DNA from 4 places in the Pseudoalteromonas sp. KS88 genome. Region 2 is predicted to be linked to each of the others. Evidence: predicted binding sites of a transcription regulator. Region 2 holds the regulator's gene; each other region holds the start of a gene.
The links. The regulator sigma-54, encoded in region 2, starts transcription at its own class of promoters, with help from an activator protein. The targets are predictions, from matches to a motif close to GTTGGCACGNNNNTNGNNT.
Positions count from the first base shown of each region.

Region 1: a site for sigma-54 is predicted at 1,970-1,988, ahead of C7Y70_RS01725 (BON domain-containing protein). Genes of this name have one in related genera too.
Region 3: a site for sigma-54 is predicted at 1,822-1,840, ahead of fliE (flagellar hook-basal body complex protein FliE). Genes of this name have one in related genera too.
Region 4: a site for sigma-54 is predicted at 1,949-1,967, ahead of C7Y70_RS10070 (flagellar basal body rod protein FlgF). Genes of this name have one in related genera too.

Region 1 covers NZ_PYHV01000004.1:113,495-116,888, forward strand. The annotation lists gene C7Y70_RS01715 (mechanosensitive ion channel domain-containing protein) at 1-853, shown strand, start outside; gene C7Y70_RS01720 (DUF1289 domain-containing protein) at 1,026-1,220, shown strand; gene C7Y70_RS01725 (BON domain-containing protein) at 1,602-1,931, opposite strand; gene C7Y70_RS01730 (S8 family serine peptidase) at 2,350-3,394, shown strand, end outside.
Region 2 covers NZ_PYHV01000003.1:35,074-38,467, forward strand. The annotation lists gene lptB (LPS export ABC transporter ATP-binding protein) at 1-701, shown strand, start outside; gene C7Y70_RS01175 (RNA polymerase factor sigma-54) at 770-2,266, shown strand; gene hpf (ribosome hibernation promoting factor) at 2,296-2,583, shown strand; gene ptsN (PTS IIA-like nitrogen regulatory protein PtsN) at 2,588-3,040, shown strand; gene rapZ (RNase adapter RapZ) at 3,061-3,394, shown strand, end outside.
Region 3 covers NZ_PYHV01000016.1:63,956-67,349, reverse strand. The annotation lists gene fliF (flagellar basal-body MS-ring/collar protein FliF) at 1-1,429, opposite strand, end outside; gene fliE (flagellar hook-basal body complex protein FliE) at 1,451-1,783, opposite strand; gene C7Y70_RS10295 (sigma-54 dependent transcriptional regulator) at 1,952-3,373, opposite strand; gene C7Y70_RS10290 (ATP-binding protein) at 3,370-3,394, opposite strand, start outside.
Region 4 covers NZ_PYHV01000016.1:15,856-19,249, reverse strand. The annotation lists gene flgH (flagellar basal body L-ring protein FlgH) at 1-318, opposite strand, end outside; gene flgG (flagellar basal-body rod protein FlgG) at 337-1,125, opposite strand; gene C7Y70_RS10070 (flagellar basal body rod protein FlgF) at 1,147-1,911, opposite strand; gene flgE (flagellar hook protein FlgE) at 2,069-3,394, opposite strand, start outside.

The sequences.
Region 1 (3,394 bases), on a different contig from region 2:
GGGCTGGGTTGATATTGTAATCAGCCACATTCCTAACTTTATAGTCGCAGTGATCATCGCTATTCTTTTTTCTATTTTGGCCCGCTTTTTGGGGTCTATGATACGTAATATATTACGTCGCTCATTGGACTCAAATCAAATAGCAGATTTAATGGCCTCTATTTTTAAGATGATTATCTTGTGCGTAGGTTTGTTTGTTGCGCTGGATTTTGTTGGGCTCAAAGGCACGGTTACGTCTTTACTTGCAGGTGCCGGTATTGTTGGCTTAGCTATTGGTTTTGCGTTCCAAGATATGACAGAAAACCTGATTGCAGGTATTGCAATGGGGATACGTAAGCCCTTTAAAACAGGGGATGTAATTAAGACAGATGATGTGTTTGGCACAGTAAAAGCAATTAACTTACGTAACACCTTAGTTGAGAATTTTTACGGGCAATTAAATTTAGTGCCTAACAAAATATTGTTTCGCAACGTTTTACGTAATTACAGCACGTTGGGGGTTAGGCGTATTGAGGTACCTGTTGGGATTTCATACGGTGATGACCCAGAACACGCTGCTGAAGTTATTGTTAAAAAAATTAACGAGTTCGACTTTGTAATAAAACAAGAGGAAACTGCAGTCTACGCATCTGGATTCGGTGATAGCAGTGTAAATTTACTGGTATGGTTTTGGATTAATTACCCTGGTGAGGCTGATTTCATGACAGTTAGACACAAAGCAATTGTCGCTGTGAAACAAGCATTAGCAGAGGCTGATATAAGTATTCCATTCCCAATTCGAACTTTGGACTTTGGTATTAAAGGGGGTGAAAAGCTTGATGCAATGATCAGCGATAAACAAAAGGATGATTAATACCCCAAAGAGCTAACTGCAATGTAAAAACGCGTGTTATTTAACACGCGTTTTTTGTATTTTTTACGAGTAAGTAAGACTAATTTACACAGCATTAAAAAGCCGTACTTTGAGTGGCAGCTTTATAAAAGCTATCTACATTTAAAGTAACCTCCTTTGATATGAAATATAAATGGTTAAAAGACTCCTAGATGAGCCTGGCACTCCTTGTATCAGGCGCTGCTGCCTTGATGCTGATGATACGTGCATAGGTTGCTTTAGAACGCTCGAAGAAATACTTAGTTGGCGAAGTTTAAGTGAAGCCCAAAAGAAGCAAGTAATGGCAGAGTGCGAGGTTCGTAAAGTAAAGCGAAAGAAGTGTGACTGAGAGAATACCCAAGCCATCTCAAGATGTGAGTGTCAGTTGGAATTAAAAGTGACTTAGGCAAGGCATTAATTGCATGGAGTCGTGGTTCTATTGTTTAAGTTAATAACGCAGTATAAGTCGCTTTTAAACCAACCCTTTGGACGTTCCACAGGCATTTACTGTCATCGTTGTTAGCTCTAAAAAGGGACTGCCATTGTTATGCAAAGTAGCACCTTGATATTAAGCCCCTTGAAACGCTGAATTCTGCATTTTGAGGTGGCTTGGTTATATTGCCATAAAAAAGGTGAATAAATTCAAAGTTTGGTGATACTTATGCAATGGAGGATATAAAAAAGAGCGCCAATGGCGCTCTGAAGGGGAGGGTGCGTAATAAGTTATGTATTATTGAGTCGCTTTTATTTTAATTTTATTTTCGATAATTTTGATGCCTTGGGTGTTTTCTAAAAACTTTTGTGCAAGGGCGCGTTCAAAGCCCGTTCTTGCAAAACCGTTCAATTCAATTTTATCTTTTGAGATAACGACGTTTAACTGAGATAAGTGTAAGTTAGGGTTGGTGCTCAATTTATTAACAGCGAGTTGTTGTAATGTTGGTTGCGTGGTTGCACTGCTGATCATAATGTTGCTAGGTGCTGCCATTACTTGTGTGGTGCAAGCGAGTAAAAAAATACAACAAAATGATATAAGTGATACTGTTAATTTAAAGCGGTTCATAATTCCCTCAATTTATCTAGCCAGTCTTAGTTCATGTTATCCAAATTCCATACCAATCTTAAGTTGTTGAAAGTAAATGGTTTATCTTTTTGCTTTTATTGGTGTACGTATTTTTTACACTTCATTGAGTAAAATGGGGAGTTTTCTACACGCTAAGGTTAAAAATTCACGCAAGTAAATTTAACTTTTTATTTACATTGTTTTTGAGTATTGATTCTGATATTTAACCGATTGAAAAATAAAAGGTTAAAGTATAACTCTTTGTTTTTAATTGGAAGGTTTGAGCTCTGTAAAATCACTTAATTGAACGTCTAATAAAGAAATGGCGTTGACAGCGTTGTCTTTGCGTGTTTCCATAAAAGGGTTGTGAATTAAATGTTAATTCACAACCTTAAATTTAACATCCAAGGAATTTAAAATGAGCGTGTCTAAACTACCTACCTTTAAGATCTCTGCTTTAGCAAGTGCGATTTTACTATCTACAGCCCCGGCAGCAATGGCGGAGCAAATTGAGTCAGAGCGATTTATTGTACATTTGTCAGAAAAAACAACAGCAGTTCACACAACATTTGCCCGCAGTCAAGCGCAGGTGAACGACATGAAACGCAGTTTGATGAATAACATTGCTACAGATGTAAATGTAGAAGTTGTTCAAGCACTACCTGACATTAATGCTATGGCCGTGGTATTAACAGCTGAGCAAAAATCACGTTTAGAGCAAAGTGCCGATGTAGTGAATATCGAAGTTGACCCTAAGCGCTATTTAATGGCTGAATCGACACCTTATGGAATTACCATGGTGCAAGCAAAACAGCTTTCTGACAACCTTACGGGGAACCAGAAAGTTTGTATTATGGATACTGGTTACACGTTAAACCATCCTGATTTACCTAACACCGGTGTGACAGGCAGTGACGGCTATGGCGCTAACAACACAGGTAATTGGTTTAACGATGGTAATGGCCATGGTACTCACGTTGCAGGCACTATCGCTGCATTGGGAGGCAATGGTCAAGGTGTGATCGGAGTTAACTCATCGGGTCAACTAGGGTTGCATATCGTTAAAGTGTTTAACGATCAAGGTCGCTGGGCATATGGCTCAGATCTTGTTGCTGCAATTGGTCAATGCCAAAGTGCAGGCGCAACTGTAACCAGCATGAGTTTAGGTGGTCCTCAGTCATCTAATGCTGAGCGCCAAGCTTTTGCCAGCAGTTATGCCCAAGGGATGTTGCACATAGCTGCAGCGGGTAATGATGCCAATAGTTCACTAAGTTACCCAGCATCGTACAATGAGGTTGTGTCGGTGGCTGCAGTAGATCGCAATGGTACTAAAGCGTCTTTCTCACAATATAACGCACAAGTTGAAATAGCAGCACCGGGTGTGGGCACTAACTCAACGTGGAACAATGGCGGGTATAAAAGTATTAGTGGTACGTCAATGGCAACCCCTCATGTATCGGGTG
Region 2 (3,394 bases):
TAGCTAAGAGCTATAAAGGCCGCCAAGTTGTAAAGAGTGTCGGATTAGAAGTAAGTGCAGGAAGCATTGTCGGTTTACTAGGCCCAAATGGTGCAGGTAAAACGACCACTTTTTATATGATTGTTGGCTTAGTACCGAGCGACAAAGGCAAAATAAGCATTGATGATAACGATATTACATTACTGCCCATGCATAGCCGTGCGCGATTAGGTATTGGTTACTTACCGCAAGAGTCATCTATTTTCCGTAAATTAACGGTTTATCAAAACTTGATGGCGATATTAGAAACACGAAACGATTTAAATAAGCAAGGCCGAGAACAAGCACTTGATGGCCTGCTGGATGAATTTAGCATACAACACATACGCGATAGCCAAGGTATGGCGTTATCAGGTGGTGAGCGCCGCAGAGTTGAAATTGCTCGCGCATTAGCCGCAAACCCCAAGTTTATTCTATTAGATGAGCCTTTTGCTGGTGTTGATCCAATTTCAGTGTTAGATATAAAGAAGATAATTGAACACCTAAAAAACCGAGGCATCGGGGTGTTGATTACAGACCATAATGTACGAGAAACCCTTGATGTTTGTGAAAAAGCCTACATTGTTTCTCATGGTGAGTTAATTGCTTCAGGAACTCCTGAACATGTGCTTGCCGACCAAACAGTACGCGATGTTTATCTGGGTGAGCAATTTAGGCTATAAACCAACATTCAGCTAACTATCTGCTAAACTTAATTTTGATTACATATTAAAAGGATTGTTAAAGATAAATGAGGCAATCACTCCAGCTGCGCATGGGCCAGCAATTGACAATGACACCTCAGTTACAACAAGCTATTCGTTTGTTGCAACTCAGTACATTGGATCTCCAACAAGAAATTCAAGAAGCGCTCGATAGTAATCCTTTACTTGAAGTTGAGGAACATGAGTTTAGTGATGAAACTGCAGGCAAAAATGAGCAAAAGCAAGACACCGATGAAGTAACTGTCAGTGCATCTGCTGATGAAACGCCAAGTGAATACGAACAAGAAAGTAGTGAAGCACTCAATAAAGAAACTGTCAGTGACGAAATGGCAATGGATGTGACATGGGATGAGTATATGAGCGCTGCTCCTTCTAGCTCATCAGGACCCATGCCTGAAGATGAGTCTATTTACCAAGGTGCTTCCACTGAAACCCTGCATGAATACATCATGTGGCAACTACAATTAACGCCATTTAGCCCGACCGACGAAGCCATCGCCATTGCTATTGTAGAAGCGATTGATGAATCGGGTATTTTAACATTGAGCTGCGAAGATATTGTAGAAAGTCTAAATAAAGATAATAACGAAGAAGAAATAGAACTTGATGAAGTCCAAGCTGTTTTAAAGCGCATCCAATTATTTGATCCAATAGGGATTGCCGCACGCAGCTTACAAGAGTGTTTATGTATACAACTGAATCAATTTGACCCTGCAACGCCATGGCTTGCAGAGACTAAAATGATTTTAACCGAGCATATCGATCTTTTGGCAAGTCGTGACTATCGCACTTTAATGAAAAAGACTAAGCTTAAAGAAGATGAGCTAAAAGAAGTCATGACACTGATACACAGCTTAAACCCTAAGCCAGCAGATACCATTGTTCGCGAAGAGTCTGAGTATGTTATCCCTGATGTTTCAGTGAAAAAAGTTAAAGGGCGCTGGATGGTGGAATTAAATCCAGACAGCATGCCTAAAATTAGAGTGAACAGCCAGTATGCCGCCATGTCTCGCTCAGTAAAATCGAGCAGTGACAGTCAGTTTATTCGTTCGCATCTGCAAGAAGCAAAATGGTTTATTAAAAGCTTAGAAAGCCGTAATGAGACATTACTCAAAGTAACTAACTGTATAGTAAAACAACAGCAAGGTTTTTTTGAACACGGCCCCGAAGCTATGCGCCCAATGGTACTTAATGACGTAGCTGAAATGGTAGAAATGCATGAGTCAACGATCTCACGCGTAACAACTCAAAAGTATATGCATACTCCACGGGGTATTTTTGAGTTGAAGTACTTTTTCTCCAGTCACGTAAGTACTGAAAATGGCGGCGAATGCTCTTCTACAGCTATTCGCGCATTAATCAAAAAGTTAATTAGCGCAGAAAACTCAGCGAAACCATTGAGTGATAGTAAAATTGCAGATATATTGGCTGAGCAAGGTATCAAAGTAGCTAGACGCACCATTGCAAAATATCGTGAGTCACTAGCTATTCCACCGTCAAATCAAAGAAAGAGTTTGATTTAAGGCGTAAAAAACAAAGAAGGAAAATGCTTATGCAAATTAACTTAACTGGTCGCCACGTAGAAATTACCGATTCACTTAGAGACTATGTACATAATAAGTTTGCGAAGCTTGAAAGGCACTTTGATAGTATTAATAATGTACATGTGATTCTTGACGTAGAAAAATTAAGTCAAAAAGCAGAAGCCACAATACATGTTAGCGGTGCTGATTTGTTTGCTTCAACTGAACATCAAGATATGTATGCTGCGATTGACGGGCTAATTGATAAATTAGACCGCCAAGTAATAAAACACAAAGAGAAGCACGCTCGACACTAATACTATGAAATTAAGTTCACTTACTTCTGAGGACTGCAGTAAAGCTGCGGTCCTTTTTAATAGCAAAAAACGAATTCTAGAATTTATTAGCCAATTGGCTCATGAAAAGCTTCCTCACCTCACACAGCAAGAGATCCTTAACGCATTATTAAACCGGGAAAAGCTTGGTAGCACAGGCATTGGTCGAGGTATTGCTATACCACATGGTCGCATGAGTGGCGCGCAATCTCCACTAGCACTAATCTTAGTGAGTGAAACCCCTATTAGCTTTGATGCAATTGATAATCGTCCTGTCGATATTTTTGTGGCACTGATCGTACCTGATGGAGATTGCCAACTTCATTTAAAGACGTTAGCAACAATTGCTGATAAACTTAACGATAAAGAGTTTTGTAAACAACTACGTAGCGCAAAAACAGATCACGATTTGTATCAAGTTATTGTTGAGCATTCATAAGAAAGTGAAGGAGAGGTTACATGGAATTGATTATTATCAGTGGACGGTCTGGTTCAGGTAAGTCCGTCGCGCTTCGCGTGCTTGAAGATCTTGGCTATTACTGTGTTGATAATATTCCGGTCAATTTGCTCCCTTCCTTAGTACGAAGTGTGTCAGAAAATTACGATAAGATTGCAGTCAGCATTGATGTACGCAACTTACCTAAAGAACAAGAAGAGTTCAACGACATCCTTGAGTATTTGCCAGGCTTTGCAAACCCAACTTTATTTTACCTCGATAGTGATGACCAAACACTCATCAAACGCTTTTCTGAAACGCGTCGTTTACACCCTCTTTCTATCGATAGTTTGCCGC
Region 3 (3,394 bases), on a different contig from region 2:
TTAGTACAATAATAACCAATGCACCTAACGCTAGACGTACCACTTTCATAAACCAGCTTTGCTCCCAAAGTGGTATTTCTTCTGCAACAGCTAACTCTTCACGCACGAATGGCACGGTAACAACTTCAAGTGCATCACCTCGTTGCAAATCAAAACCCACACCACCTTGCAATAGGCGACGAATATTTGACAACGCTTCAACAGAACGTGGCACCATCGTTGTTTCGCCATTTTCACCTACTGTTGGTAAGTAATCGACTGCAACTGATACGCTAATTCTACGAATAACCCCAGTTTGCTGACGTTTATGAGAAATGGTGGTGTCTAACTCATAGTTACGAGTTGCTTCTTTATGGCTACTGCTTGGTGTAGTACCAGAGCCTGCACCGCCCTGCCCTGCAACTTCAGGGATGTTTGAATTAGTTGGCGGTTGATTTGTTAGCGCCCCTGGTATACCAACAGCTAGACCACCAATGTTGTTTTCTTCAAATGTGGTTTCGCTTCTAACAGCTGGTAAGTCTGGATTGAAACGTTTTTGCGTCTCCTCAACAGCACTAAAGTCCATGCTTAAATCTACTTGGGCAGTGTAATTACCCATACCAATCACAGGCATTAAAATACTGTCAATTTTTTGTAGGTATTCTTGTTCACGCTTACGTTCAATATCGTACTCTTTTCTTGAACGAGCAGCTAAAGAGCTTTGAGAGCCAGAATTCAACAAACGACCATTTTGATCAGTAACCGTAACACGAGATGGTGATAGCCCTTGAACAGCTGAAGCAATAATATCAACGATAGAATCAACTTCCTCACTATCAAGCATACGCCCACGTTTTAGGGTTAACACAACTGTTGCCGAAGGCTCTTTTTCACGACGAGCAAATACATTTTCTTTTGGAATGGCTAATAACACTTTAGCCCGAGTGACATTCTTTAACTCTTCAATAGTACGCGCTAATTGCTGCTCACGGCCATGCTTTAAACGTTCACGCTCTAAACGCTGGCTTACACCAAAACCCATATCTTGCATGATAATATCAGTACCTGATGCAGGTGCTTGGTCTAACCCTTCACGTGTCATGAGTAACTTTATATTTTGATACTCATCCTCTGCAACCGAAATTAGGTTGCCATCAAGTTCATATTCAATTTTTTGCGCGTCTAAAAAGTCAAGAGTTTGAATAAGCTCTTCAGTCGGCATTTTACCCAATGGGCGCATGTCAGGCTGACGCGCCCAGATAATGACAAAAATGGCGATGGCCAAGCAAATAGCTAATGCGATAATTAAGGTAACCTGGCGCAATACGTCAACACCATTTAATGCACTTAAATAGCCCGACTTTTGCTCTTGCTGATCGTCGTTATCAGTTTGGTTGATAGCACCACCGCCTGCTAATGCAAGGTCGGTTGATTGATTAGATTGCGCCACAATAATTCTCCACTACCCAGCTTAGACAGGCATGTTCATGATTTCTTTATAAGACTCAACAAGTTTATTACGAACTTGAACAGTAGCCTCAAACGCGACGGATGATTTTTGAGAAGCAATCATCACTTCAGCAAGCGATACACTTCTGTCGCCCATCTCTAAAGCTGTGACTTTTTCTTTCGCTTCTCGTTGATGATTGCTCACTGTGTCTAAGGCATTTGTTAACAAATCACCAAATTGTGCAGACGAAGTAGGTTGTGTTTGCGTTGGAATAGCATTATTTGAATTACTACGGCCAGCTTCAAGAGCCATAGACTGCATTTCTTGGAATAACGCACTATTTTGAATTTTCATAATTATCTCTGACGATGCACTTTACTAATAACTAGATAAAGCACAAACCATGCCAATAAAATAACAACTATATTTCAGTAAGTTAAGAGAGATTATTAAATGTCAGAGTTTTGACATGAAGACACTCAGCATGGCTGAGTGTCTTTTGAAATTGGTCAGAATAGACTTTTAAGCTGGTAGAGCAATACCTAAATCTCGCATTTGCGCCAACTTATAACGCAATGTTCTTGGGCTGATACCTAACGTTTCAGCCACATCTTTTCGCTTGCCTCGACACCGCGTTAACGTTTCTAAAATAATGCGATGCTCTTTATCCTTTAGTTCATCTTTGTAAGTACCTGAATCTAAACTAGGAAGCTCATCCATCATCTCATTATGCTGTACTTTAGCTGCAATTGTTGGGTTCGCTATATCATTAGGTGCTTGCGGTGCAACCGAGCTCGCACTTACACACGCACTAGGCGCTAAATTCTCGATGAATATAGCACTCTCATCAATAACGTCACCGTTTCTCAAGATTAATGCGCGTTGAATAACATTATCAAGCTCACGAACATTCCCTGGCCATTGATGCGACAGCAGCTTTTGCTGTGCGCTATCGCTAAGCTGAGCAATGGATTCTTTACTTTTCGCCAAATGGCGCTCAATTAAGTGCTTAGCTAATACCACTATATCACCCGGGCGTTCACACAACGGGCGCCACATCAGTGGAAACACATTGAGCCTGTAATATAAATCTTCTCTAAACTTATGCTCACTAACGGCATCTTTTAAGTCTCGGTTGCTGGTTGCCAGCACGCGAACGTTAAGCTTAATTGTTTTACGGCCACCTAATCGCTCTACTTCACGTTCTTGCAATACACGTAGTAATTTGGCTTGTAAACTTAAATCCATCTCGGTGATTTCATCGAGCAAGATTGTACCGCCCTGTGCTTGCTCGAACTTACCTGGGCACGCTTGAATCGCTCCCGTAAAGGCACCCTTTTCATAGCCAAAGAGAGTGGCTTCGAGCATGTTTTCAGGTATAGCAGCACAATTAATTGCAACAAATGGCTCGTTTGAACGTGCTGATTTATCATGAATAAATCGCGCAAGCACTTCTTTACCGGAACCACTTGGGCCCAACACCATTACGCTGGCATCAGATTTGGCGACCTTTGCCGCAAGCTCAAGCAATTGAATACTTGATGGATCAGCAACAATGGGACCATCTGTTTCTTTTTCGGGCTCTGGTAAGTAACGACTCACCATATTTAATAATACTTCTGGCGCAAATGGTTTCGCCATGTAGTCGATTGCCCCTAGGCGCATTGCCTCAACGGCATCATCAATAGTGGCGTATGCTGTCATCATCAGCACTGGTAAATCAGGGTGATTTAAATTAATGCTACGTAATAAATCAAGCCCACTCATCGCGCCCATTTGTACATCACTCACCACCAAAGAAAAGCTGTCTTTTTTTAACAGCAGCATGGCTTGCTCTGCACTATTGGCCGCAACACAGGCAATACCTGACATCTCTAAAGTATCGATTAATGCTTCACGAAGACCTGCGTCATCTTCAACAACTAAAATAGTGTTATTACTCATAATGCCTCCACCGCTTTAGAT
Region 4 (3,394 bases), on a different contig from region 2:
GCCACCAAGACCAATAACAGGGTCTAAGCTGGCATTACTTTCTTTATCGGTTTCTGTTTTCGCCGCTTTCGATGCTTGCGTCGATTCTTGAAGCTTAACAGTGATTATATCGCCTGTTCTTAAAGCTTTTTTATCTGAGTAGAGATCATTGGCTGAATAGGTGTCAAATAATGACCCTGTAGGCACAATTTGTTCTGTAACTGGCTCTGGGTACATTGGCGCATAGTAAGGATCGTCTTGAACCACATGGGTATTTTGTGTCGTTACACAACCACTCAATAAACATGCACCACTTAAGGCAATAATAAAAGTACGCATCACATAACCCCTTACACTTTAAAGCTGTTGGTTAACATAGCTAAGCATTTCATCAACCGCTGAAATCACTTTTGAATTCATTTCATAAATACGCTGTGTTTCAATTAAGTTCACCAGCTCTTCTGTCACGTTAACATTCGATGTTTCAAGTGAACCTTGTACAATTGCGCCTAATCCATCAATGCCAGGGTTACCTTGAACTGGTGCGCCACTAACAGCCGTTTCGGTGTAAAGGTTTTGCCCAACTGGCTCAAGGCCTGATGGATTAATAAAGTCACTGATTGTCAACTGACCTATAACCACATTATCTGGTTGGCCTGCGATACTAACTGAGACTTCACCATCTTGTGACACCGTAATTGATTGTGCATCGTCAGGTACGTTCATTTCTGGTTGCACAGGGAAACCAGCACCTGCTGTAACAATTCGACCATCTTCATCGGTGGTAAATTGGCCATTACGAGAATAAGCAATATTTCCGTCAGGCTGAAGCACTTCGAAAAACCCAGGGCCTGAGATCATCCAATCCAATGAGTTTTCAGTAGTAAGCATGTTACCTTGAGAAAAGTTCTTTTGGTTTGCGACAACTTTTGCACCGGCACCAAGCATTAAGCCAGATGGCATTTCGGTATCTTGCGATGAACGCCCACCAGGTTGGTTTATATTTTGATAAAGTAAATCTTCAAATACTGCACGGCTTTTTTTGTACCCTATGGTACTGGCATTGGCTAAGTTATTTGAGATCACCGATATATCGGTTTGTTGGGCATCTAAGCCCGTTTTACTGATCCACAATGCAGGATTCATACTAATGTCCTCTCAATTAGGTTAAACAATGCGCAGCAACTGGGTATGACGTTCGTCAATTTCTTCTGCTGTTTTCATTAACTTAAGTTGTAATTCAAATTGGCGTTGATGGCTTATCATATCGACCATTTCATGCACTGGATTCACATTAGACATTTCTAACGTGCCACTCATAACTTTGACGTTTTGCGATATTTCACAAAATCCACATAGGTCATCAACTAATTTATCTTGCTTTGGTCTAAATAGACCGTCATTGCCTTTTTCTAGCTGGCTGTTATTAGCTTCAATAACTTTTAGACGATCAACCACCTCTAAAAAGTTTGCCGGCGCCCCTTGGGGCCTTACTTGAATTGAGCCATCATCACTAAACTCCACCTTTTCCACTGGCAATGGCAAAATAATGGGACCACCGGCGCCAACTACTTGGCGTCCGTGACTCGTTACTAACGCACCATCTGGAGTGATATTTAACGTCCCCACTTTAGTGTAAGCTTCATTGCCTGAAGCATCTTGAACGGTTAACCAACCTTTATCACTAAATGCAATATCAAGGTCTCGGCCAGTTTCAACAACGCCGCCCGAAGTCATGTTAGAACCTGGTCGTTCTTGCATAGAAAACACACGTGTAGGGAGGCCTTCACCAAATGCTTGCATTGACCTTGCTTGTGCAAAGTCGGCCTTAAAGCCTGTGGTGTTAGCATTTGCTAAGTTATTTGCTTTGAGCGCAAGGCCCCGCATACTCTGCTTAGCCCCTGACGCTGCAATGTAAACCATCTTATCCATAACATCGACTCGCGATAAAAATCTATATTAAGTATAAATGCAAAATAAGTGCCACAATAATTTGACACCACCTTTATTAAATCTAAGATACAAAAAAGGCTGCCATAAAGGGCAGCCTCGGTGTCGGATTATTGCAATGCAGTAAAGCGCTAAGCTATTAACGAATCTGCAAGATATTTTGTTGTAGTGTAGAGTTAACCTCTAGTGCACGTGAATTTGCCTGGAAGTTACGCTGAGCACTAATTAGATCTACCAGTTCATTAGTCAAATTCACATTTGATTGCTCTAGCGCTGATGAATTAATTGAACCTAACGTACCTGAACCTGGCTCACCAGCAATTGGCTCACCTGACGTTAAACTTTTCTTCCATGCCGTGTCACCCACTTGTGCTAAACCTTGTGAGTTAGAAAAACGAACCATAGCCACTTGGCCTAAGAAAGAAGTGTCACCATTACTGTATGACGCAACAACCTTACCATCTGTACCAATATCAATACCTGCCAAGCGCCCAACTGTCGCACCATCTTGGTCAAGCGCTTTCACTTCAAAGTTACTCGCATACTGGGTAGGGATTTTATTCGCAGTACCCGCTTCATCACGCCAATTTACTTCAACGTCATCAGGGAAACTAGCACCGTTCGTCAATAAATCTGATAAACCCGCTACACCGCCACCGCCGCCAGGGATCGCTATCGGATTGAAAGTAGTATCTGTATTAGGTGTACCGTCTGTGTTTAATGGTAAACCGCTGGCATCAAATTGAAAGGTAGAAATTGGTGTATATGGAGGGGCTGTTTCTTCAGCACCTGCTGGATTAAACACTTTCTCATCGAGTGTTGCATGAACTTGCCACTCATTTTCGTTACCTGTCACAGCGGCATCGGTTTTCACAAAGAAAAACTGCAATACATGCGGCTCACCAAGTGAATCAAATACTGTTGTTGATGTTGAGCTGTTGTATGATGCACTCACCGTAGGGTCAAAAGTCGTAATTGATGGCGCAGTTGAACGCGAGTCTAGATTAAATGAGCTGTAAACGTTTGTTGTTGCACGAGGTGAACCTGACGAATCTGGGATCTGTAGTGCAGAAGACGTACTTAAACTTACCGACGTCGTGTCACCCGTTGATTCATTAACAGGGAACCCCTGCAAAAAGTTACCTTTAGCATCAACGATAAAGTTATCTTGGTTTAACTTAAATGCACCCGCACGAGTGTAAGTAAAATCCTGTGCGCCTAAGTCTTCACTCATGGCAAAGTAACCTTCACCTGTAATCGCTAAATCAAGCGAGTTTTGAGTAAACTTAAGTGACCCTTGGTGAAATTGTTGCGCAACCATAGTGGTTTGAACACCATCACCATTTTTTGTTTTACCCGAACTAAATACAGATGATGCATACACATCTGCAAATTCAGCGCGCGACTCTTTAAAACCAGTTGTGTTAACGTTAGCAATGTTATTTGCTGTTACGTCCAAATCTTT